One region of the Arthrobacter sp. UYEF21 genome, then DNA from elsewhere that is predicted to be linked to it. Evidence: riboswitches for the same ligand, from Rfam matches in the RefSeq annotation. Region 1 holds a riboswitch; each other region holds the start of a gene.
What was found. A riboswitch is a leader RNA that binds a small molecule or an ion and turns the genes downstream of it on or off. The one in region 1 is predicted to bind thiamine pyrophosphate.

Region 1 (2,197 bases):
GGGCGCCGGCCGCTGCGGCGGGGTCGGCGGCTTCCGTGATGGCTCGCACCACAACTATCCTGCTTGCCCCGGCTTCCACCACCTGCTCAACGTTGCTCAAATCGATGCCGCCGATCGCAAACCAGGGCAGTGTGGCCTGGGCGCCGCCGGCGGCGCGGACTGCCTCCGCTGCATAGCGCACCAGGTCGAGGCCGACGGCGGCCCGGCCGGGTTTGGTGGGGGTAGCCCACACCGGTCCGACGCAGAAGTAGTCCAGGCCGCCGTCGGCAGTCACCGTTGCGGACATCCGGATGGCGCCCTCGATCTGTTCGGTAGTGTGGGTGGAGAGCCCCACGGTGGCTCCGGCACCGAGCAGAGTGCGGGCCGATGCCACGGGCAGGTCCTTCTGCCCGATATGGAAGACGGGCGCGCCCGTCAGCATGGCGATGTCGGCGCGGTCATTGACGGCCCAGAGACGGCCGTGCCGGGCGGCGGCTGCCTGGAGCACCGCCAACAGTTCCAGCTCCTCGGCGGCCTCGATCCCCTTGTCGCGGAGCTGGATGATGTCCACCCCGCCGGCAAACGCCGCGTCCACAAATTCCGCGAAGTCCCCGCGGTCCCGGCGGGCATCGGTGCACAGGTACAACCTGGCGCTGGTGGGCAGGCCGTTGCTGGACGCCTCCGGCGGTATCTGGGCGGAGTGGCTGGGAGGGGTAGCGGGAGCGGAGTGTGCGTTCATGGAAACTACCCTAGTTCCCCTAAACTGGGTGAGTACTGCGGGAGCCCGTTGCAGCCGTCACAAAGCGGCCGGGCTGAGAGGGCACCAGAGCCGACCGCTTGACCTGATCCGGCTAGTACCGGCGTAGGGAAGGAAACACATGCTCTCCCCATCCAGCGGCGCACCCGCCAGCCCGCCAGCCAGTGCACCAGCCAGCCCGCCTTCCGAGCCAGCAGGCAGTCCCGATTTCTGCCACGCCGACGTAGCTGTCATTGGCGGCGGCGTCATTGGCCACGGGATCGCCTGGGAAGTGCGGCGCTCCGGCCGCTCCGTGGTCCTGATCGATGATGCACCCGGCTCCGGGGCCAGTTGGGCGGCAGCCGGCATGCTCGCGCCCGTCAGCGAACTGCACTACCAGGAGGAAGACCTTCTGGAGCTGATGCTCGAATCCTCCGGCCTCTGGCCCGCCTTCGCAGCCCACCTCGCCGGGGCCGGGGCGGGGGATACCGGCTACCTGACGACGCCGACCCTCGCCGTCGGTGCCGATGCCGCGGACCGCCGCGCGCTGATGGACCTGCGGACCGTGCAGCAGGCCAGCGGCCTGGTGGTGGAACCGCTGACCGTCCGGGAAGCACGGATGAGGGAGCCGCTCCTCAGCCCGGCGATTTCCTGCGCCTTGGAAATCCCGGCGGACCACCAGGTGGATCCGCGGAAGCTGGTGGCGTCCCTGCAGCAGGTCCTGGCCAGCCACGAACCCGGCGCCGGAACCGCTGTGGACGGCGCCCGCGGCGGGTTCGCCGTCGGGCACCGGGCCGAAGCCCTACTCTGGGATGCCGGACGCGTCAGCGGGGTGAAGCTGGCCAACGGCGGCACAGTCACTGCGGGAGAGACCATTGTGGCCAACGGCCTGCAGGCGGCTGCGCTGGAAGGATTGCCGGACGGGCTGCGCTTGCCTCTCCGCCCTGTGTACGGCGACATCCTGCGCCTCGCCGTACCGCGGCACCTGCGTCCGCTGGTCACCTCCACCGTCCGCGGCCTGGTCCACGGGGTGCCGGTCTACATCGTCCCGCGGCAGGACGACACCGTGGTGATCGGCGCAACCCAGCGGGAGGATGCACTGTCCGCCATCCCGGACGCCGCCGTGTCGGACCCTGCCTTGCCGGGCCCCATCACGCCGAGCACTGCCTTTTCACACACCATCACGCCGAGCACTGCCGTCTCCGCAGGCGGCGTCTACCAGTTGCTCCGCGACGCACAGGCCCTGCTGCCCGCCGTCGCCGAGCTGGAGCTCCTGGAATGTACCGCGCGGGCGCGCCCCGCGACGCCGGACAACGCACCCCTGCTCGGCCGTGTACCCGACTCCCGGCCCGGTGTCGGACACATCGCCGGGCTGATCATTGCCACCGGATTCTTCCGCCACGGCGTGCTGCTGGCTCCAGCGGCGGCGGCCATCTGCCGGGACCTGCTGGACGGCAGGGAGGATCACCGGTGGCACGCCCT
Region 2 (2,197 bases), 360 kb from region 1:
ATTGCGCCGCCGCGGGAGACGATGCCGGTGACGCGGTTGGCCGTCAGCGGCACGTAGCGCAGCAGCACTCCGGCGTGGATGGTCATGTAGTCCACGCCCTGCTCGCACTGCTCAACCACGGTGTCACGGAAGATTTCCCAGGTCAGTTTGTTGGCCTCGCCGTTGACCTTCTCCAAAGCCTGGTAAATGGGCACGGTGCCGATGGGAACGGGGGCGTTGCGGATTAGCCATTCCCGCGTGGTGTGAATGTCATCGCCGGTGGACAGGTCCATGACGGTGTCCGCGCCCCACTGGGTGGCCCACTGGAGCTTGTCCACCTCCTCGGCAATGGAGCTGGTCACCGCGGAGTTGCCGATATTGGCGTTGATCTTCACCAGGAAGGCCTTGCCGATGATCATCGGTTCAGATTCCGGGTGGTTGATGTTATTGGGGATGATGGCGCGGCCGGCAGCGACTTCGCTGCGGACCAGTTCCACGTCACAGTTCTCGCGGAGGGCAACGAACTGCATCTCGGGCGTCACCACACCCTGCCGTGCGTAATGCATCTGCGTGACGGTCTTGCCTTCGACGGCGCGGCGGGGCACGGGCTGCGCGCCCTTCCACTCCGCGGAAGCGGCGCCGCGGCGAACTGCCGACTTGCCGTCGTCGAGCAGGTTCCGTTCCCGGCCGCTGTAGGGCTCGGTGTCGCCGCGGGCGGCGATCCACTCCGAGCGGAACGGGTTGAGGCCCACCACCGGATCGCTGCCCGGACCGGCCGTGCGGTAGGTCCGGAAAGGCCCGTTCGCCTCGCCGTTCGGCGACGGTTCCAGCGCGATCTCGGTCACGGGAACCCGGATCCCGGTGGCGTCATCATTGATGAACGCCAGCGAGTGGGACTTCAGTGACTGGGTTTCAGGCCGGACCGTTTGATCCTGGTCGGCTTCACTTTGGGCAGGGTTCAGCTGTGTTTCTTGTGTATTCAATGAATATTCACTTCCTTCGCCGGCATTACCCGGACAGGTTCAACGGTCGCAGGCTGCGTCAGCCCGATCTCAGCCCCTGCAAGGGCTCCCGTGTGGTCAAGTCGAAGCTACCACAGGCCGAGGGTGGCCTGTGACAGCAGTCACGGGGATGCTGTCGCAACCTGTCTGCCCAGCCACTTGAATTAAATTGAAGCTTCAAGTAAAATGGAGTCATGGCCACCTTCGACCCCGAAGGCCAACGGACCGGGAGCGTTCAATGACTGCAGAAGCCACCAGTCGGGATCTCCTTCCTGCCGACCTCTCCATGGGCACAGTGATGCTCAAGGTGGGCGACATGAAGCTGATGACCGACTACTACCAGCGTGCGCTCGGCCTGGAGGTCGTCGCCGAACAGGACGGCGGCGTCTACCTTGGCCGGCTCCGGCGCCCGCTGGTCCATCTTGCGGCCGCCCAGTCCTTGAGCCTGCCCCGCAGGGGCGAGGCCGGGCTGTTCCATACGGCGCTGCTCTTTGACCACCGGGCTTCGCTTGCTGCCACGGTAGCCACCGCGGCCCAGTACGAACCCCGGTCCTTCACCGGCAGCGCCGACCACCTCGTTAGCGAAGCCTTCTACTTCAATGACCCCGAAGGCAACGGCATCGAACTGTACTGGGACAGGCCCCGCGAAAACTGGTCCTGGAACGGGAAGGATGTGCTGATGGACAGCTTGGCACTGCCGCCGCAGCGCTACCTTGAGCAGCACATGACCGAGGAATCCATGGACGGCCAGCAGGCCGCCGAAGCCGGTGTGGGCCACGTCCACCTCCAGGTGGGTGATGTCCAGTCGGCGCACGATTTCTATGTGGGCACGCTGGGCTTCGAAAAGACCGCCGGCTGGCACGGGCAGGCATTGTTCGTTTCTGCGGGCGGATATCACCACCACATGGCAATGAACGTATGGAACAGCCGCGGCGCCGGACCGCGCAAGGACACCCTGGGACTAGGGGAGGTGCTCATCGAAGTCCCTTCAGGTGACGACGTCGGAGCCCTCGCTGACCGCTTGAAGGTCGCCGGGCTGGCGTCACACCACACGGGTGCCGAACTGCGCTTCGAGGATCCGTGGCGCAACAATATCCGGGTTGCTGTCCGCTAAGTGGCGCTGGCCGGAGCTGCAGGCCCCGATGCACTAGGCTGATTTCGAACGGCCGGGGCGGCACCCTTAGCTGCCCGCCAGGGCCGCACCGTCGACGGAATGA
Region 3 (2,197 bases), 440 kb from region 1:
GCCGAGCGCCACGCCAAGGCGGAGGCCACCAGGGCAGCCCTTGCCAACATTGCAGCCGCCGCCCATGCCGCGCACCTGCACGACGACGAAGTGGCCCACGCCTCAGCAGCCGGGGGTAATGCTTCCGGCGCGGCGGCCCCGGCTCATGCACCGGTAGAACGGTCCGAGACCGACAACGCCGGCCGCCCGGCCGCTGTGCTGACTTTCGGCGGCGAGCAGGTGGTGCTGCCCTTCGTGGAGCACCACGAGGATCAGCCGCAGGCCCCGGCCCTGACACTGGACAGGCTCACGGAGGCCTTCGCCAAGCTTGGCGTGCCGGCACCTGTTGCAGAAGCCATGCCGACGGAGAGCGCTCAGGCCGCGGGCGAGCAGACCCAGAGCCAGCCGGCGGCACGCCAGCCGGCCGCGGCTCCTGTCCGTCAGGCTCCTGCCGCGGTGGAGAAGGACTACTCCGACCACACCGAGCAGACCCGTACCCGCCGCCCGCGGCGCAACCGCAGTGCCAGCCGTGCCCAGGGCGCAGCTAACGCCACCACGGTGGAGCACCACGAAGCGGTGCCGGTTGAGTCCGCAGGCCATACCCATGCCGCTAAGGCTCCGGAGCTCACCCAGGCTCCTGCCGCTGCCAAACCGGCAGACACCAGCGCACCCATCATCCTGGGCGTAGGGGTTCCTGCTTCGGAACTCTGACCTTTCGCAAGGACATCGGCCAGATTGCCCGGACACTTCACTCATCGGTGGAGTGCCCGGGCATTCCGCGTTTGTGGGGTTCATCTAAAACGGTGTCTTATGGGAAACGCTAGTGTTGGGTACTGACACGGGGTGCCGCGCAGAGAGCCGGCTGAGATCCAGACCCGTTGAACCTGTCCGGTTAGCACCGGCGAAGGAATGTCCCCTATGGCTTCAACCCACGTTCTACCTTCCGTATCTGCCGCCACTCCCGAAACGGCGGCAGCATCCGAAACGCCGCCTGCCCTTGCCACGGTGCATCCGGCACGTGGGCCTTCCAATGCGGTGGACGTGCTGCGGCATACTCCGCGGGTGCTGTCCATTGCCGGATCGGATCCGTCCGGTGGCGCGGGCATCCAGGCCGACCTCAAGAGCATTGCCGCCCTGGGCGGTTACGGCATGGCAGCCATCACCGCGTTGACCGTGCAGAACACCCGCGGCGTCCAAGGGGTCCATGTGCCGCCCGCTGGCTTCCTGGCCCAGCAGCTTGATGCCGTCAGCGATGACATTGCCATCGACGCCGTCAAAATCGGCATGCTGGGCAGTGTGGAGGTGATTGACGTGGTCCGCAGCTGGCTGGAGAAGGTGCGCCCCGCCGTCGTGGTTCTGGATCCGGTGATGGTGGCCACGAGTGGGGACCGACTGCTGAAGGAATCGGCGGAGGCTGCCCTGCTGGACCTGCTGCCGCTCGCGGACCTGATCACGCCCAACCTCGCGGAGCTCGCCATCCTGGTGGGGGAGCCGCAGGTGCGGAACTGGCCGGACGCGCTGGAGCAGGGGAAGCGGCTGGCCGCGGCCACGGGCGCCACCATCCTGGTCAAGGGAGGCCATCTCGACGGCGATGCGTGCCCGGATGCCCTGATTAACGCACGCGGACTGCTCACCCGGCCGGTAGTGGAAGTGACTGGAGACAGGATCCCCACCCGCAACAGCCACGGCACCGGCTGCTCACTGTCCTCGGCCATGGCTACGGCGCAGGCCCGGCTGGGTGACTGGGAAGCCTCGCTGCGGCAGGTGAAGCCGTGGCTCCGCGGTGCTCTGCAGGCTTCCGGTCAGCTGGAGGTAGGCGAAGGCAACGGCCCCATCCACCACTTCCACCACCTGGAGCAGGCTCCCGCCCCCGGGGAATTCGCTGCCGCGCTTCGCCGGGCGGCGGCCCCGGACCTGGCAGTCATTTACGGGCTGGAATTCATCCGGGCGCTGGCTGCCGGCACGCTGGCGGAAGAGCAGTTCGCCTACTACCTCGCCCAGGACGCTATCTACCTTAACGGCTACTCACGTGTGCTTGCCCGCGCCAGTGCGCTGGCGCCGACGGAAGCCGCGCAGCTGTTCTGGGCCCGGTCAGCCCAGCAGTGCCTCGAGGTCGAATCGGAACTGCACCGCAACTGGCTCAGTACGCGCACGGTAGAACCCGTCCTTGGCCCGGTCACCAAGTCGTATGTGGACCACCTGTTGGCAACCTCAGCCG

Region 2: it holds a riboswitch for thiamine pyrophosphate, as region 1 does, so the genes downstream of both, thiC (phosphomethylpyrimidine synthase ThiC) here and ABIB27_RS00230 (FAD-dependent oxidoreductase) in region 1, are expected to answer to the same signal.
Region 3: it holds a riboswitch for thiamine pyrophosphate, as region 1 does, so the genes downstream of both, ABIB27_RS02270 (bifunctional hydroxymethylpyrimidine kinase/phosphomethylpyrimidine kinase) here and ABIB27_RS00230 (FAD-dependent oxidoreductase) in region 1, are expected to answer to the same signal.

The regions. Positions count from the first base shown of each region.
Region 1 covers NZ_JBEPNF010000001.1:46,610-48,806, forward strand. Annotated here, with positions in the region: gene thiE (thiamine phosphate synthase) at 1-718, opposite strand, end outside; TPP riboswitch at 746-865, shown strand; gene ABIB27_RS00230 (FAD-dependent oxidoreductase) at 858-2,197, shown strand, end outside.
Region 2 covers NZ_JBEPNF010000001.1:401,666-403,862, forward strand. Annotated here, with positions in the region: gene thiC (phosphomethylpyrimidine synthase ThiC) at 1-962, opposite strand, end outside; TPP riboswitch at 957-1,064, opposite strand; gene ABIB27_RS01840 (VOC family protein) at 1,219-2,094, shown strand.
Region 3 covers NZ_JBEPNF010000001.1:482,726-484,922, forward strand. Annotated here, with positions in the region: gene ABIB27_RS02265 (Rne/Rng family ribonuclease) at 1-690, shown strand, start outside; TPP riboswitch at 809-906, shown strand; gene ABIB27_RS02270 (bifunctional hydroxymethylpyrimidine kinase/phosphomethylpyrimidine kinase) at 889-2,197, shown strand, end outside.